DNA from 4 places in the Acetobacterium sp. MES1 genome. Region 1 is predicted to be linked to each of the others. Evidence: riboswitches for the same ligand, from Rfam matches in the RefSeq annotation. Region 1 holds a riboswitch; each other region holds the start of a gene.
The links. Region 1 has a riboswitch for cyclic di-GMP ahead of BI182_RS11040 (glycosyl hydrolase family 28-related protein). Riboswitches for the same ligand answer to the same signal wherever they lie in the genome.

Region 1 (4,217 bases):
AATGGCACCTGTTTATTTCCACCATACACTGAGCTTGATGAGGCATAAAGAAGATGCTCCACTGGATAATTGCGACATGCTTCAAGGATATTCATAAATCCCACAAGGTTGGAATCCAGATAGGCATAAGGGTTAGTGATTGAATAACGGACGCCAGCTTGCGCAGCCAGATTAACCACATAGTCGGGTCGATGGGTTTCGAAAACTTGATCGACTGCAGCTTCATTTTTTAAATCCACTTGATAGAAACTAAACTTGCAATGATTTTTCAAGATAACCAAACGATCTTCTTTTAAGGATTGTTCGTAATAATCATTAAGATTGTCAATTCCAACTATTTGATGATTCTCGCCAAGCAATGAACTAGCTAAATGAAAACCAATGAAGCCTGCCACACCAGTAATTAGTATTTTCATTTTTACTCCGCCTTTTTCTCAAAACTTATTCATATTCCATTGTATGTATTTTACCCCTTTCAGCCGTAACTTACCACTATTTTAATGAATATTCATTCCGAAAAACCAGTTTTTCTTTTTTATCCTTTTGCAGCAAAAAAATAAGCCCTGCAAAAGCACGGCTTATTTTTTCTTGATCTTTTATTTTGTTTCAGAAATAATTCCAATTATTCTTTTTTCTTAATCAACCTTTGCTGTCAGCAGATTAAAATTATTGGTAGCCACGGAAAAATCAGAGCTGGAATTCAGTCGCTGGAATCCGCTGTAAGAATTATTGGACACTTGAATCTGGGTTCCTTCGGGATTATAAATCAGATAAGAGTAGGATGCGCCGCTATTGGTAAAGGTATTGTTTCGCAGCACGGCCTGTGATCCCACACCTCTGAATCCGATACCGTATTTGTCGATACTGCTGTACTGGAAGCTGGAGTTTTCAACCACGACATTGGTTGTCTTGGAAGTGCTGCTGGCACTGATTAACGGAATTTTATTGACATTTGTAACGTTCATTCCAGAGATCGTGGTATCCTTCACTTCTCCGATAAACCAGTACAATGCACCGGCCATCCCGGTTGAGTCAACGGTAACATTGCTAATACTTGCCTGATAGCTGTTGCCGATGCTGAATGCGCCAATATCGGTGGTTGTTGGCTTGGCACCACTGATGTTGACATCGCTGATGGTTAAGCTGTTGGCATCAGCAATTTTGAATCCCAGACCGCTGCCAGTGATGGTTAAGCCTTTAACTGTGACGTTATTGGCACCAGTATTGATGTGCATCCCGACAACGCTGTTCTTGACACGACAATTTTCAAAGACGATGTGATCCGGTGGGGTTGGGAATTTTTCATTACCAGCTACAGCAATACCGCCACCAGGGGCATTATTGAACTCGACGTTTCGAAACAGGAAATTGCTGTTATCGCCGCGAATATAAGCTGCATGAAGCCATTTTGTTCCGCCATCATTGGCGTTAAGAATACTGTCGGTCATGGTTAAGTTGTTAGTTCCGGAAATCTGAATGGGCATCCCGGTTTTATCAATTTTAAGATTGCTGACGGTGACTCCCTGGTTGCGGCTGCTTCCGGATTGTCCCATTTTCAGACCCACATACATACTGTCCATCGAAACATCTTTGATCGTCAGATTGCTGATGCCCTGGAAAAACATTCCCTGAACGTTACTGATCATGCTGTTGGCATAATAGTCGGCTCCAGCGATGGTGTTCTGGGATTTTAGTGTCAACCCTTCAAGGGTAACATTTGAAATGTATGAAGCCGGATTTGACCACAAAATATTTGCTACGGCTGACGGCTGTGGCGCCATGTACAAGGTAGCCCCATAACCGCTGATTCTGGTATTGTTCTTGACTTCCAGTTGACTGGTAACCACATAGGTTCCTGCCGGAATTGTCAAGGTAACGTTTTTACTGCTGGCATCATTAATGGCATTTTGAATCGCTGCCGTATCATTGGTGATGCCATCCCCTTTTGCGCCAAAATCTTTGACACTGACTCCCTGATTCACTGGTGTTGTTGGTGGTGTGACAACTGGTTCAGTCACTACGGGTTCAGTCACTACGGGTTCAGTCACTACGGGTTCAGTCACTACGGGTTCGGTCACCACGGGTTCGGTCACCACGGGTTGTGTAACTGTGACAGGTTTTTTAGGAGGTCTGACTCTGGCTGCAAATGCCGAATTTATTGGCATAACACTAAATAACACAAATAATGTGACTAAAAAAACAGATATTTTTTTCATGATGGTATTCCTTTCGGTAGCCGGCTGCCATTTTACAGGCCCTTAGCTTTGCGTCCCAACTTTTCAGTTGGTTTGCCTTTTTCGTTGAATAACGATGAATTGCAAATAAAAAACTTCCCTTTCGGTAACTGGCTGCCATTTTACAGGCCCTTTAGCTTTGCGTCCCTATTTTTCAACAGGTTTGCCTTTATCGTTGGAAAGTGATTCCACGATCAATATTAAAATTTTGTAATCGCTTTTTTTGAGTATGTTACCTTCCTTTCGGTAGCTGGCTGCCATTTTACAGGCCCTTTAGCTTTGCGTCTCTGACTTTCACCAAATTTGCTTTTATCGTAGAAAATAAACGGCACCTTAAACAACTCCCCAAATCAAATTGATTTGTTAAGTATTGTTTTATACGTTCCATTTTTTGAATCGCACTTACATACAATCTCTTAACTGAGCAAATATTCGAATATTAAAATATTTGCTTTTCTTGGGCTCACTATATCACATTTTTGGATACTAGTCAATGCCTTGTTTAACTTTTTTTAAATTTGTTTTTGCCAGAGCTTCAAAACCGTCACATGCGCTATATGTTGATGCCAGAAATATTCTGTTCCAAGATATGGTATCTCTTCGGATCAATTGCTATCCTTGCCAAAATGGCTTAATTGTCAGATATTTTTGATTTCAGAAATCGGTAGTTTGTGATGCAACTCATTTTATTTTTTTAACTTAACGCAGATAAATCACATTTTTGGGTAATAAATAAATGTACCCAATCAGTCTTTTTTTACACGAAACTTTGTATCGGGAGGCGCTAAATTATGTTTAAAAATTTTAAATCACAACTGATTAAAATGGATGCACGATTGTTCAATGGTACTCTCAAGGCATTTTATATAAAACATATCCAGTATAAAGGCAAAGCATATTTTTTAACCAAAGAATTATATTTTCCACCACATACAACTGCGAACAAGAGCGTCCGGATGGGTTCTGCTGGCGAATTATTAGCGGTTGGTGGCGATCTAAGCCCTGAACGAATTATTTTTGCTTTCAAAAATGGTATTTACCCATCATCACTTGTTGATCAGCCAATTTTATGGTGGACTTCAGAGATCCGTTGTGTTTTGTTTCCTGAGCATCTTCATATTTCAAAAGTCATGTGGCGTTTAATTAAGCACAACCATTTTCACCTGACCGTGGACAAAGCGTTTGATGATGTCATCAATGGCTGTACCGAATCCCGAGAAGCGTACACCTGGCTCACCCCTGACCGTAAAAAATCGTGTTGCACTTTACATGATTTAGGTTACAAACACTCCATCGAGGTTTGGCAAGATGGCAATCTGGTGGCCGGATTGTTTGGCTTCTCATGCGGCTCATATTTTTATATCTCTTCAATGTTTACACGTGTTAACCACGCTTCGAAATTTGCCATGATCGCCTTGACCATTCGACTGGAAGAATTGAACTGTACGATGATCGATTGCGGAACCTGGCCAACCGATCATCTCAAAAGCATGGGCGTCGTCACAATCGAGCGTGACGAGTTTCTGAAGCGATTAGACCAAAGCATCAATGTTCCTGCAATTATCAATAACTGGGAAGAGCTTTTTGAAAACTGGGACTTTTGCCAAGCCGTCAAAAATCACTTAGTAAAAAATAACCTCGATCCGATATCTTGAATTCTTTTAATGTCGCAATGATCTAATTGTGGCCTTCAACCAGGTCATATTCTGTTAGCATCGCTTTAATTCGATCCCTGGGATTAAACATCATCACATCAATGATCGATAAGTTTGGCACAAACTGATAATAAAATTGTCGGTATTCTAATGTCTCCCTCGTTTTAATAAATTTAAGTTCAATACCATTTTCTGCAAATTTACGTTTTGAATATAAATCCATTCCACCGATCGAATTTATGTAACGTTTTGCCTTCAATTCTTTGCACACATAAATAACTGAATCCTGATAATCTAGTTCCGGTGATAATAAAAAGGAGGATTCAAT
Region 2 (4,217 bases), on a different contig from region 1:
AATCATTGTATCAAAATCGATCATCGTGATGCAGATTAAAATCGCCCCGGCGGCAAACACCACCAGCCACTGAAAGGAAAAACCGTAGACCGCAAAAATCAAAATCGCCAGCAGCCCGGTAAAAAGTTCGACTAACGGATAGCGGATGGATATGGACCCGCCGCAATCGGCACATTTGCCCCGCAGCCAGAGGTAGCTAAACAGCGGAATATTGTGATAGCCCTTGATCGGGGCATTACAGTTCGGGCAAAAGGAACGGCCGTTAGCCACCGAAATTTCCAGCGGCACCCGATAAATGACGACGTTAAGAAAACTGCCGATGACGATGCCGATGACAAAAATATAGAGATAAAGAATAAATTGAATCAGTGCAACCATCGGCGTTTTCCTTTCGCATTATTTTTCTTTGGTAACTTCAAGGTTTCCGGGGGAATAGCTGGTGACCCGTCCGCCCCGGCGATAGACAATATAATCGATGGTGGCATCCCGGTTTTCATCAACCACAGTGATGACCGCATCCTGATTGACCTCAACGCCAATATAATCAAGCAGATCATCCTGCACTGGCACCTGGTAGTGACCAGTCGCCGCCGACTCAATGGCTCTGGCCTGGGCGGCCAGATAGACCAGCCGGGCATTGGCGGCATTGGCGCTGTGCTGGCTACTCAGTACCAGACCGGCAATAATCACCACCACAAAAAACAGGATACTGACCACCGCCAGGGGAAACCCCCGATCAAAGGCGACCGGCTCGTTTTTGGCAGGAGGAAACTGATATTTGGCAATTGGGTTCACGGTTTACCTCCCGGAAATGTGAAGCTGCCAACCTTAAAATTTGACAGCAATGATTGACGACAAAACGTTGGTTCATTTTACCATGTGATCCGTCGGATTGGCTTAAAAGGATGTAAAGATTTGGCTTTTTTTAGTAGTGGACTCGCCGATTGACGCTGGTGTTGGTTTGCTTCATTGTCCCCACCTACTGAATATTTGATTTTTATGAACTGCTGAAATAAAAAAAATCTCCCTATCCCCGCAAACCCAATGACGGGTTTGCGCCTGGGAGGGAGGAGAAAATATCCTATGGCGCATAGGCTATCAACTTTATTTCACTACTCAAATTTTGAATTAGGCTTTAACGGATCCAAGACTTCTCCATCTCTTGTATATGTTACTTCTTTTACCTGTCCATCTGTACCAATTTTTACAACCCATAAAGAATCAGTAGCTCCAGCATCTTCACTCGCTTTAATATCCGTTCCCAGAAAAGTCAACATTTTTCTGGCCGCCTCAGGCAGAGCAGCAATTTCTGCATCTGTGTCCGCTCCTTTGAGCACATCAGATCCTAAATTTACCGCAATAGCACCTGCCGCTGCGGGAGTCGCTATATTTAGGTTAGTATTTGCATTAGCTTTGTCTTTTGCAAAATATTCTGTAGCGATTGCTTGCGCAGCTACATAAACTTCTCTCTGTTCTGCAATCGCCGCTTTCTTTTTAGCATCTTTGACAAATCCAATCATTGAAGGAATCGTAAATGCCGCCAACACCGCCAGGATCACCAATACCACAATAATTTCCACCAGGGTAAACCCTTTTCTGCTTCTCCGTATCTTATTAATCAGTTCCATGTTTTGCTCCTTATTTCGTTTTTTTTATGCTCTATATGATCATCTGCGCCAGCGATGATTTATATACTTATTTTTATATATGACTGATTGGTAAGTGATAATGATTATCTCACACTTCTCCTTAAGCTGCCTTAATCCCGCTCCATTATTGCCAAATTTTTTGTCAAAAAAAGCCGCACTCTCACCGTGCGGCAGCTGGCTGTCGTATCGTGGTGGTTTGGTGCCCTGACCACGGCTTTAGACCCTTTAGCTTTGCGTCCCAGGGTTTCCCCTGCTTTGCCTTTTTCGAATTTACATTAGTTTAATCTTAGTTGATAGTGATTAAAAAGTCAAGTTAATATTTTACATCTTCGTGACATATCCTTTGTATTTTAGATGACTCTTTTGCGGTTGAGTCATTGTTCTTTTTAGCCTTGTTTTGATTCGCTTGCGTTAGAAAGCGTAACAACCCTCATAAATTTGCCCGCTTTAAAAACCTGCCCGTCATTTCTATCCATCATTTCAACTTTTAGGCACAAAAAAAGCCACATCTCGTGTGGCAGCTGGCTGTCCTATTATCTGGCGTATAAACCGCCAGCATAACGTAGACCCTAAAGCTTTGCGTCACAGACTTTCATCTGATTTGCTCTTCGCTCTCTTAGGGTAATTCTTTTTCAATTAAAAGTCAAGCTAATCTTTTTATAAATTTTTAATGGGATAAGGTGGTTTTTTAGCCAAGTGTTTTTAATTTGTTCATTTTATGAACAGGTTCTGAATTTTCAACCGTGTTGTGGGCGGTCACGGACCGCCCCTACAAATTATAACTGACGTTATTTTAATAACAGGCTATCGCCCAAAATACTGGTTAAACTCCTGCTTGTCGCTGGCCCACTCAAGGCCGACCTCGTAGCTGATTTTCTGGTCGCGGACCAGCATCGCCAAATCGGCATTGAGGGTTTTCATCCCATCCCGGCCACCGGTTTGCATCACCGAAGCCAGTTGGTGGGTTTTGTTTTCACGGATCAGGTTTAAGACCGCATCGGTGCCAATCAGCACCTCCAGGGCGGCCATCCGGCCCTCGCCGCTAGCCAGGGGCACCAGCTGCTGGGTAACGACCCCTTTTAAAATGCTGGACAGCTGGGTGCGGATCTGCTGTTGGCTGTGGGGCGGAAAAACGTCAATGATTCGGTCGATGGTATTGGCGGCGCCAATGGTATGCAGGGTCGACAGCACCAGATGGCCGGTTTCAGCGGCGGTGACGGCGGCCGATACCGTTTCGTAGTCCCGCATTTCGCCCACCAGAATAACATCCGGGTCTTCCCGCAGCGACGACCGCAGGGCGGCGGCAAAGGAGCTGGCATCGACCCCGATTTCCCGCTGATGAACAATGCTGTGCTTGTGTGTATGCTTATACTCCACCGGGTCTTCAATGGTTAAGATATGGACCGCCCGGTTGGTATTGATATAGTCAATCATCGAGGCCAGGGTGGTTGATTTCCCGCTGCCAGTGGGCCCGGTAATCAGAATCAGCCCCCGGGGCTCCGATGCCAGCTTGCGGATAATCGGTGGCAGCTTGAGTTCCTCAAAGCTGGGGATGGTATCGTTAAGCAGGCGGATGGCGGCGGCATAGCTGCCCTGCTGTTTATAGATATTGACCCGTTGCCGCAGCCCTTCCGGGGTAACATGGCAAAAATCCAGGTCACTTCCATCTTCCAGCTTTTTGCGCTCCGCCGGGGTCAGGATGCTAAAAATCAGCTGTTCAATCAGCTGCGGGTTGTGCTCAAAATCACTCTGATAGAGGCGACCGTTTTTTCTAAAAACCGGGGGCAGGTCCCGGGATAAATGAATGTCCGAACAGTCGTTGCGGCGACCATAGTTGACCAGATCTAAAAAACGCATTCTCAGGCTCCTCCCTATTCCACATAGTATGATAATTTAAGAAATTCTTCCATCGAGGTAATCCCCTGGATGGTCAGATTAGCAACACTTTTTCTCAGCGGAATCAGCTTCCCGGTTTGTTCCACATAGTTATAAATATCCTCAATCGGTTCTTTTCGGGAAATCAGATTGCGGATGGTTTTATCAATCGCCAAAATTTCATGGATGGCAGTTCTGCCTTTATAGCCGGTATTATTACAAATATGGCAGCCCCGGCCCCGGTAGAGGGTGGTCAGCCGGGGTTCTCCCAGCAGCTCTCTTTCAATTTCTGAAGCGACATAGGCTTCGCGGCAGTTGGGACAGATTTTCTTGACCAATCGTTGGGCTACCACCCCGGTCAGGGAGTTGGCCACCAGATAGGGCTCGACGCCCATGTCCTGGAGCCGAACTACCGCCGACACGGCGTCGTTGGTATGGAGGGTGGACAGCACCAGATGGCCGGTAATGGCCGAACGGACAGCAATCGAGGCGGTTTCGGTGTCCCGAGTTTCACCGACCATGATAATGTCAGGATCCTGCCGCAGGATCGAGCGGAGTCCCACATCAAAGGTCAGCCCGGCCAAAATATTGACCTGGGTCTGATTGATCTTGGGCAGGTTTCGTTCCACCGGATCTTCGATGGTGGCAATATTGACATTTCGCTGACTGAGCATTTCCAAAATCATATAAAGG
Region 3 (4,217 bases), on a different contig from region 1:
TACTTAAATAATTATTAATACTATCAATCGCCATTATATCTTCCTCCTTAAATCAAATAATTCACACGGTGGTTGGTATAGTTCTGGAGATTCTGGGGAATTAATACCGATTCGTCTTCATCACCATTTGTTGTGATGCTGTTTAATACTCCGCTGCTTTTAATAAACCGTTCTCTTAACAGAGCCTGATTTTGATTTTGATTGGGATCAGAACCATTGTTCATCATAAATGCTGCGTTCTGACTATCGCCACTTTGTTCTACCGGGGTATTTAAGTGCACCGTTTCCACTTGAACATTCTGAAGCGCCAAACCTCTAACCAATTGATTAATTTGTTTTCCCAATAGTTTTTGGGTTTCCTGGCTGACGGCCATAATATCAATGATCAGTTTTCCCTGATCGTAGCTCAATTTGACATCAATATCGCCTAAATTATCTGGTGACAAGGTCATTTGAAATACCGTTGGCTTGTTGGGCTCGAAATTCTGAAGAATTTTCTGCTGAACCTGCTGAGCGACCTCTGTTTTGTTCGTTGCTTGAACTTCTGCGCTTTTGTTTGAATTAACAGCGGCCATATTAACTTCCCGGCTATTCATTTTTTCTAAATTCTGATCTCCAATTTGCCCTTGTGCTTTTTCTAGAACATCCGATACTAATATTCTTTTGTCATCAGATTCTTCCCCTGATCGTTCCTCATTCTTTGCAACGCCCCCTGTGATTTTAGAAACATCATCCACTAAGCCAGATTCAGCATATTCAGTTATTGCAATTTCCGGTTCAACATCTTCACTAAATGTTCTTGCCGCCATTTTCGGTTCAGTGTCTTCTCTGAATGTTGTTGCTGCTATCTCCGGTTCAGTATCTTCTCTGAATGTTGTTGCCGCTATTTCCGGTTCAGCATCTTCTGAAAATTTTATTTCTGTCAACACAGGTCTAACGGCTTCAACCTGTTTAAACATTTGTCGCCGGGAATCTGTTGAAATTGTAAATTTGAATTCATCTCCCAGCTCGATTTGATTTTCTTTTTTTAAAGATTGATCACCTTCATTATCAGAGGTTTGTACACTCGCTTGCTCAGGCTTGACACCTTTAACTATCTCCGGATCACCATCAATTTTGACTTGGTTTTCACTTTCCATCTGGCTGGTGTTTTGTTGAAAAATCAGCATCTCTTCTTTTGTAACTTTGCCTGCCAAGACGAGCATTTGCCCCTGATCACTGCCTGTCTTCGGCTCTTCAACCCCTTCAATCCCTAATTTCAGGTTAAGCCGTGTCAGTGCTGTTTCGATACCTCCCTGAAAACTCTGGATAGCCATTAACTGTGCTGAATCCAGTGTTGATAAAGAACTGCTTTGCTGTCCTTCATCGCTTTTTAGCTCCGCTTCCTTCGGTTCTTCAACTTGATCATCAATAGTCGTGACCGCATCATCTTTTAGTGATGTTTGATCGCTTTGCCGTCGATTGTTTTCCGCAATCGATTTGGTTTCCCGCTGATTCTTTCGAACCTTCTCCAAATGATGATCCGCATGGCTGACATTCTGTTTTGACTGATCCAGCAAATCTTTAAACTGGGCGCTTCTTTCGTGTCCGCATGACTGACTGGTGGACGGATTTTCTGATTGCAAATTAAACCCTCTCACTCCCGTCATTGTCGACTTTCCTGTCGCTTGAAACTCTAAATTCATTGCCTACCTCCCTTCGTAAATTTAATTATTACCGATACAAAAACGTACCGCTAACATATCGAACAATTAAAATTGTTCGTTTATTATAACAGCCGAAACGACCGCAATAACCTACATACTATATGTATACTATATAAGCGAAAAAGACCTCTGTAAACATCTATATCACAAATTAAATTGGATCTTAAGAAAACTCCTATTTTAAATAACAATTGTTTCCGTCAAAAGAATCTTTCCTGAAAAACAAACCGGTCATTATTATATAACAGTCGACTATAACCCTGCAACTCATTTTATGGTTTAATTTCTAACAAAAAAAAGCAGCGACATTGCCACTGCTCATCATGGTAATCACCATCTCAATTTGCAACTGGCTGTCATATACCACCGTATTTAGACCCTGTAGTTTTGCGTCCTTACTTTTCAATAAGTATGCCAATATTACGTTGTTGTAATATTACGATATAATCCTCTCATTGTCAATGAAAATATTACTTTCTTTAAGGTAAATTTCTTGTAAACACCTCTATTTAGCTGTATTTATCTGCGTTTTGACCCTACCAGGTTGGTTGTATTTATTGCTGACTATCTTCCATCTCATTGTCATAATCATCTTTGGCAATCAACCCCTGATGCAGTTTTAAACCTAAAATACCCTGGGCAATGTTCGAGGCATGATCACCAACCCGTTCAATATTGGTCAACAGATCCAGAAAAATGACTCCGGCATAAGGATTGCAGATTCCCTCGTTAAGACGACGGATGTGGTCATCCTTTAAGCTTTCTGTCATTTCATCAATTTCTTCTTCTTCATCAAGAATTTTATAACATAAGCTTGACTCTTCTGTTTCCATTAATTCTACCATATCTCTGAGTGTGTTGGAAGTCAAACTGATTAAATTTAACACTTCCTGATTGGCAATATCACTGAAGACGATTTTATTAGTCGCCCGCATCTCAGCCAGCTCCCCGATATTCATGGCATGATCGCCAATTCGCTCCAGATCATGGCTCCCTTTCATGACGAAGGCCAGACGATCATTTTCTTCTTCCGACATATTTTCGTTTGAAAGCTTAACCGAGTATTCCACGATGCCTTGCTGAAATTCATCAATGCGTTCTTCCCGCTTAACTATTTCTTCAACCAGCTTTTCATTCCCATCCATGATGGATTCACAGGCGATTTTAAAATTCTTAAAACTCATTTCGGCCAGGCGATTTGTTTCTTTGACAACCTGACCTAAAGCAACAGAAGGATTATTGAGCAATCGATCATCCAGCTGCAATCCTTTTTCTTCTTCTTTCTCAGGATAGATTCGATCCAGAAAGGTGACAAAATAATTAATCAGGGGGAATAATACAATGGTGTTGGCTACATTAAAAAAGGTATGCGCCATGGCAATTTGTCTTGCCACATTGGGAACCACCTCACCGCTACTACTGATAAATACGCCGGAAATACTGACAATGAATTCATAAATGGGATTAATCGCCATGATGCTGTCCATCCCAACGAGCAGGATCATCACCCAGATGGCGCCAAAAACATTAACAAAAAGGTGGATAAAGGCCGCTTTTTTTGCGGCCGTGGAGGTGCCAATGCAGGAAATCAGAGCGGTCACACAGGTTCCAATATTGGTACCGATTAAAATGGGAATACAGATTTGGATCGCACCGGTTCCCCCAATACTGGCAAATACCCCTGACAAGGCCAGTGCCTGGAGCAAACCAATGGAGGCACTACTGCTTTGTATGATACCGGTGATCAGGGTTCCGATCAAAACTCCCAGCAGCGGATTTTTTCCATAAGTTGATAACAGATAAATGAAATCTTCACTTTCCCGGAGTGGCTCCATTGCAGTTGACATCGCAGCGATACCAAAGAATAAGATCCCAAAACCAAGCATGATACTGCCCCAATCGCGATTTTTTTTGCGGGAACTGAAAAGCGTTATCAGGGCACCAAAGCCGATAAAAACGGGTGCAAGTTCCGTCACATTAAATGCAATTAACTGAGCTGTGACTGTTGTTCCAATATTGGCACCGAGTATAACCCCAGCCGCCTGGGTAAGTGTCATCAGCGCAGCATTGACAAAACCAACCACCATCACCGTTGTGGTGCTGGAACTCTGAACAATCATTGTGACAACGGTTCCCACCAGGATCGCTTTAACCTTATTATTGGTTAAAACTTCCAATAGTTTTTTCATTTTTGTTCCAGCTACCGTTTTTAAGCCTTCGCTCATCATGTGCATCCCAAAAACAAATAACCCTAAACCTCCGAAAAGGCCAATCAGCATTTCTAACGTCATTATTTCCTCCAAAATAATCATTGATTAAGGCAACATCTATTCCAAATTAATAAACATAATGAAAGACCATGCATTTGCAACCTAATATCCTTATGTTAACCAGGATAATCGAATTTCTCTAAATTATATCACCTTTTTGAATTTAACATAATTTTAACATTAACTAATCTCTAAGAGAACCTTTTTTTTAATTATTTTATTTTGTATTTTGTTACTTTAT
Region 4 (4,217 bases), on a different contig from region 1:
ATGGTATCGGTTTGTAACTCGGCCAGACTGGTTTTAACATCAGCCATTACCTCATCATAGCTGAGTTTTGGGGTTTTTGTAGCCAGGTAAAAATGTTCCCGACCCCATTGTTTCAATGCTTCCCCGATCATTTCTTCACTGTTGGTGTAAGCTCTGGCAGTGTCAATAAAATTAACGCCTTCTTCAATAAGGTTTTCAACAATTTCGTCAACTTCCCATTGGTTACAGCGTTGGATTGGAATGCCACCAAAGCCAATAAGGGATACTTCTAATCCGGTTTGTCCCAGTACTCGCGTTTCCATTTTACACCTCTTCTTTTCTTGGTTTTGCCCATTTTATCATATCAAATCACAAAAGTCATCTGTTATGCGGGAATTGGCTCAAAGATCCGTTGCATTTCAACTTTCTTTCAGGTTGGTAGATGAACATTAATTGACACTCCAATCGCTGATGGTGTAAAATGAAACTATGTTAATAGTTAAGAAAGAAGGTAAGAATTATGAGTATTCGTTTCGATCTCTCTTATGCAAATATAGATTCCAGTGAGTTTGAAAGCCGCTATCAACAGTTGGCTCAAGCCAATGATGACTTGAACAATAAAACTGGGGTGGGCAATGATTTTCTGGGCTGGGTGGACTATCCGATCAAATATGATCAGGATGAATTTGTCCGGATTAAAGAGGCCGCCGAAAAAATTAAAGAGCGTTGCGATGCGTTGGTGGTGATTGGTATCGGTGGTTCCTATTTAGGCGCAAAAGCAGTCATTACAGCCCTGACCAGCCCTTTTTATAATGAAGAACCCCGAGCAGTACGAAAAGCCCCTAAAATATATTTTGCCGGTCAGAATATCAGTGGAAAATATCTGGAAAAGTTGCTGGCACTGCTTGCGGATCAGGATGTCTGTGTCAATGTTATTTCGAAATCCGGGACAACCACGGAACCGGCCATCGCCTTTCGGTTTTTCAAACAGTTTTTGGAAGATAAGTATGGCAAAGCGGGGGCACAGGAGCGGATCTTTGTGACAACGGATGCCGCCCGGGGAGCCTTAAAGTTTATGGCTGATGAAGAAGGCTACGAAACCTTCGTGATTCCCGATGATATTGGCGGTCGTTACTCCGTTTATACCGCCGTCGGTTTGCTGCCCATTGCAGCAGCGGGGATTGATATTGATGCGCTGATGGACGGTGGAAAATCTGGCTATGAGGAGTATAACAAACCGGAGTTTGAAAAAAACCCCTGTTTCCAATATGCATTGTATCGGAATGTCCTTTACAACCGCAGCAAGAATATTGAAATATTAGTGGATTATGATCCCTCTCTGGAGTATCTGGCAGAGTGGTGGAAACAATTATTTGGTGAAAGTGACGGTAAAGATGGCAAGGGTCTTTTTCCGGCTTCGGCGCATTTTTCCACCGATCTCCATTCGCTGGGGCAGATGATTCAGGATGGTCCCAAAAACCATTTTGAAACCGTAATTGTCATCGAAGCGGATCAATCGGATCTCAAAGTTTTCCGGGACGAAAAGAATCTGGAAGGACTTAACTACCTCACCGGCTGGGAAATCGATGCTGTCAATGAAAAAGCCTTTATGGGCACCCTGCTGGCTCATGTTGATGGCGGAGTCCCCAATGGGATCATCCGACTTAAAAAACTGGATGCCTTTCATATTGGCAAACTGATTTATTTTTTCGAAAAAGCCTGTGGCTTAAATGGTTATTTACTGGGGGTTAATCCTTTTGATCAGCCCGGAGTGGAAGCCTATAAAAAGAATATGTTTGCCTTGCTGCATAAGCCTGGTTATGAAGATCTGACTGCCGAATTGGAAGAACGGCTATAGACAATCACAGCGTCCACAAAAGAATCGGCTATTCTTTGCGATAGTGGCAACGAAAGAATGAAAAATTGAATATTTAGCACACGACAGATCGTTACAATTGTGATACAATATTAAAAAAAATAATACAAATTGTCGATTAACGTTCCTGAAAAAACGCCAAAAAATATGGTTCTTCGGCATAAAAAATACTGAATTACAGGGCAAAACTGTTGTGAAATAGTGACGCAAAGCTAAAGGGACTTTCTTAAGTCAGCCAGTTACTCAAATAGATTTAACGATTTAGGAGGTAATGGTGAAGAAATATGACGAAAAAAAGTTTTTAATTCTCAGCTTTGCGTTGTTTTTTTTGGTCATGATGATGGGCTTCATTAATTTTGTGGCTTTAACTCAGGAGTCTTACGAGATAATTCTGGGGACGCTTCTCTATGGTCTGGCGTTTATGGGTCTCTTTGTGATCAGTTTAAGCAGTAATCTTGCCATCGGTACCTTTAAAAAAGAAATCCAGCGGCTTAAGCAGCTCCAGGATTTTGATTTTTTAACGGGTTGCCCCAACTGGATCACGTTTAAAAAGGAGTGTGAACGAATCCTGGACACAGATAATAGCCTTGATTATGCGATGGTTATCTTTGATATCGATAAGTTTAAGGCCATCAATGACTTATACGGGCACCAGACCGGTAATGAAATCCTCACTGCTATCGCAAAAATATTAGAAAAGTATCTCAATGAAGAAGAGCTTTTTGCCCGAATGGCCACCGATAATTTTTGTATTTTAATGAACTATGAGGGCTATGGAGAGTTTTCTCAGAGGCTGGAAAATTTAATTCGCAAAATCAATAGTTACTCTCAGAAATTCATCGTCAGCATCTCTATGGGTATCTATCTGATTGGCGAAACGGAGTTGGATATTAGTGCGCTTAGTGATCGTGCCAATATGGCAAAACGGTCGATCAAAGATAATTCCCAGATTAGCTATGCATTTTATGAAGAATCCATGCGGGTTGCACTGATTCTTGAAAATGAAATTGAAAACCGAATGGAAAAAGCATTGGCAAGTGGCGAATTTGAAGTTTATCTTCAGCCCAAATATCTGTTTTCGGACGAACAGATTATTGGTGCCGAGGCGCTGGTGCGCTGGAATGATCCCGAGCGGGGGATGCTGCCACCCAATGAATTTATTCCCTTGTTTGAAAAAAATGGGTTTGTCAAAAAAATTGATACCTATATGTTTGAAGCGGTGTGCAAGCTACTGGCCAAATGGCAAAAAGAAATGGATCAACTGACCAATATGATTATTTCGGTTAATTTTTCCCGGCTTCATCTGGAAAATATGCTGTTACCGGAAGAATTGCTGGCTATTACCAATCGTTATCAGATCGATCCTAAAATGATCGAAATTGAGCTGACCGAAGGTACGATTTTTAATAATGATGTCCAGATGGTTGAGATTATGAATCATTTAAAAGATTTTGGATTTCATATTTCCATTGATGATTTTGGTCGGGCCTATTCATCTCTCAACACCTTAAAAAACCTACCAGCGGATATTTTAAAATTGGACAAGGCTTTTTTCAGCGAATCGACGGATAATGCCCGGGGAGAGAAGATCATTACCAGTATGTTGAACATGGCCAAGGATCTGGATCTGATTACCGTGGCTGAAGGGGTGGAAACCCGGGAACAGGTGGAGTTTCTTAAAGAGAAGGGGTGCGACATTGCTCAGGGATTTTTCTATGCCAAGCCCATGAATGTGTTTGAATTTGAAGATCTTGTCAAAGAAAAACTGAAATCAGCTTAGGCTGGATTTCAGTTTTTTTAAGTGTTTATCGCAGGCGATGATTATTCTGAAGGATTTTCAAAATTCAGACCACCACAGGTAATGTCGGCAAAAACCGAGAGGGCCACTGAATGATCGGGATCGATACAAACCGTGTGATCGGCAATTCCGCCAAATTTACAGGTATCAACAATTTTTAGCCGGAAGTTGTCAGGAACAATGATGTTTAGGCCACCATTAACGATGTTGATATCCATGCGATACGCATCTTTTTCGGTGATCACCTCTGAAAAATCAAGCTGCATGCCCCCAAAGAAGGCTCCGATTTTTATGTCCTGCATCGTTTGCTTTTGGTAATCTTTCATTTTTCCGCCATAGAGAACGGCTTCATCCAGCGATTTGGGACTCTTATCCAGACTGTCTTCAAATGTTTTGGCCTTTTTTATCACACCGGCGTGATAAAGCGCCACGCTGGTGGCCAAAATAACACTGGTTCCGATGAGTATGTTTTTTATCTTCATGATTGATCCTTCCTGTTCTTTTTAATCAGTTTACCATGATTTTAAGAAGAACCGTATCTTTTTTTGTTTTTTTAAAGAACAT

Region 2: linked by a shared signal. The riboswitch ahead of BI182_RS02680 (type II secretion system protein) and the one ahead of BI182_RS11040 (glycosyl hydrolase family 28-related protein) in region 1 are both predicted to bind cyclic di-GMP.
Region 3: linked by a shared signal. The riboswitch ahead of BI182_RS12385 (flagellar hook-length control protein FliK) and the one ahead of BI182_RS11040 (glycosyl hydrolase family 28-related protein) in region 1 are both predicted to bind cyclic di-GMP.
Region 4: linked by a shared signal. The riboswitch ahead of BI182_RS01205 (putative bifunctional diguanylate cyclase/phosphodiesterase) and the one ahead of BI182_RS11040 (glycosyl hydrolase family 28-related protein) in region 1 are both predicted to bind cyclic di-GMP.

What each region holds. Positions count from the first base shown of each region.
Region 1 covers NZ_MJUY01000036.1:88,166-92,382, forward strand. The annotation lists gene BI182_RS11035 (NAD-dependent epimerase) at 1-416, opposite strand, end outside; gene BI182_RS11040 (glycosyl hydrolase family 28-related protein) at 636-2,216, opposite strand; cyclic di-GMP riboswitch class I at 2,229-2,303, opposite strand; cyclic di-GMP riboswitch class I at 2,337-2,412, opposite strand; cyclic di-GMP riboswitch class I at 2,477-2,552, opposite strand; gene aat (leucyl/phenylalanyl-tRNA--protein transferase) at 3,026-3,889, shown strand; gene BI182_RS11050 (WbqC family protein) at 3,912-4,217, opposite strand, start outside.
Region 2 covers NZ_MJUY01000009.1:7,620-11,836, forward strand. The annotation lists gene BI182_RS02670 (prepilin peptidase) at 1-378, opposite strand, end outside; gene BI182_RS02675 (hypothetical protein) at 397-795, opposite strand; gene BI182_RS02680 (type II secretion system protein) at 1,113-1,628, opposite strand; cyclic di-GMP riboswitch class I at 1,816-1,919, opposite strand; cyclic di-GMP riboswitch class I at 2,163-2,265, opposite strand; gene BI182_RS02685 (type IV pilus twitching motility protein PilT) at 2,454-3,506, opposite strand; gene BI182_RS02690 (GspE/PulE family protein) at 3,521-4,217, opposite strand, start outside.
Region 3 covers NZ_MJUY01000047.1:25,819-30,035, forward strand. The annotation lists gene BI182_RS12380 (flagellar hook assembly protein FlgD) at 1-34, opposite strand, end outside; gene BI182_RS12385 (flagellar hook-length control protein FliK) at 48-1,685, opposite strand; cyclic di-GMP riboswitch class I at 2,048-2,132, opposite strand; gene BI182_RS12390 (Na/Pi cotransporter family protein) at 2,261-3,997, opposite strand.
Region 4 covers NZ_MJUY01000004.1:53,910-58,126, forward strand. The annotation lists gene BI182_RS01195 (aldo/keto reductase) at 1-302, opposite strand, end outside; gene BI182_RS01200 (glucose-6-phosphate isomerase) at 500-1,837, shown strand; cyclic di-GMP riboswitch class I at 2,027-2,102, shown strand; gene BI182_RS01205 (putative bifunctional diguanylate cyclase/phosphodiesterase) at 2,130-3,635, shown strand; gene BI182_RS01210 (LiaF domain-containing protein) at 3,677-4,135, opposite strand.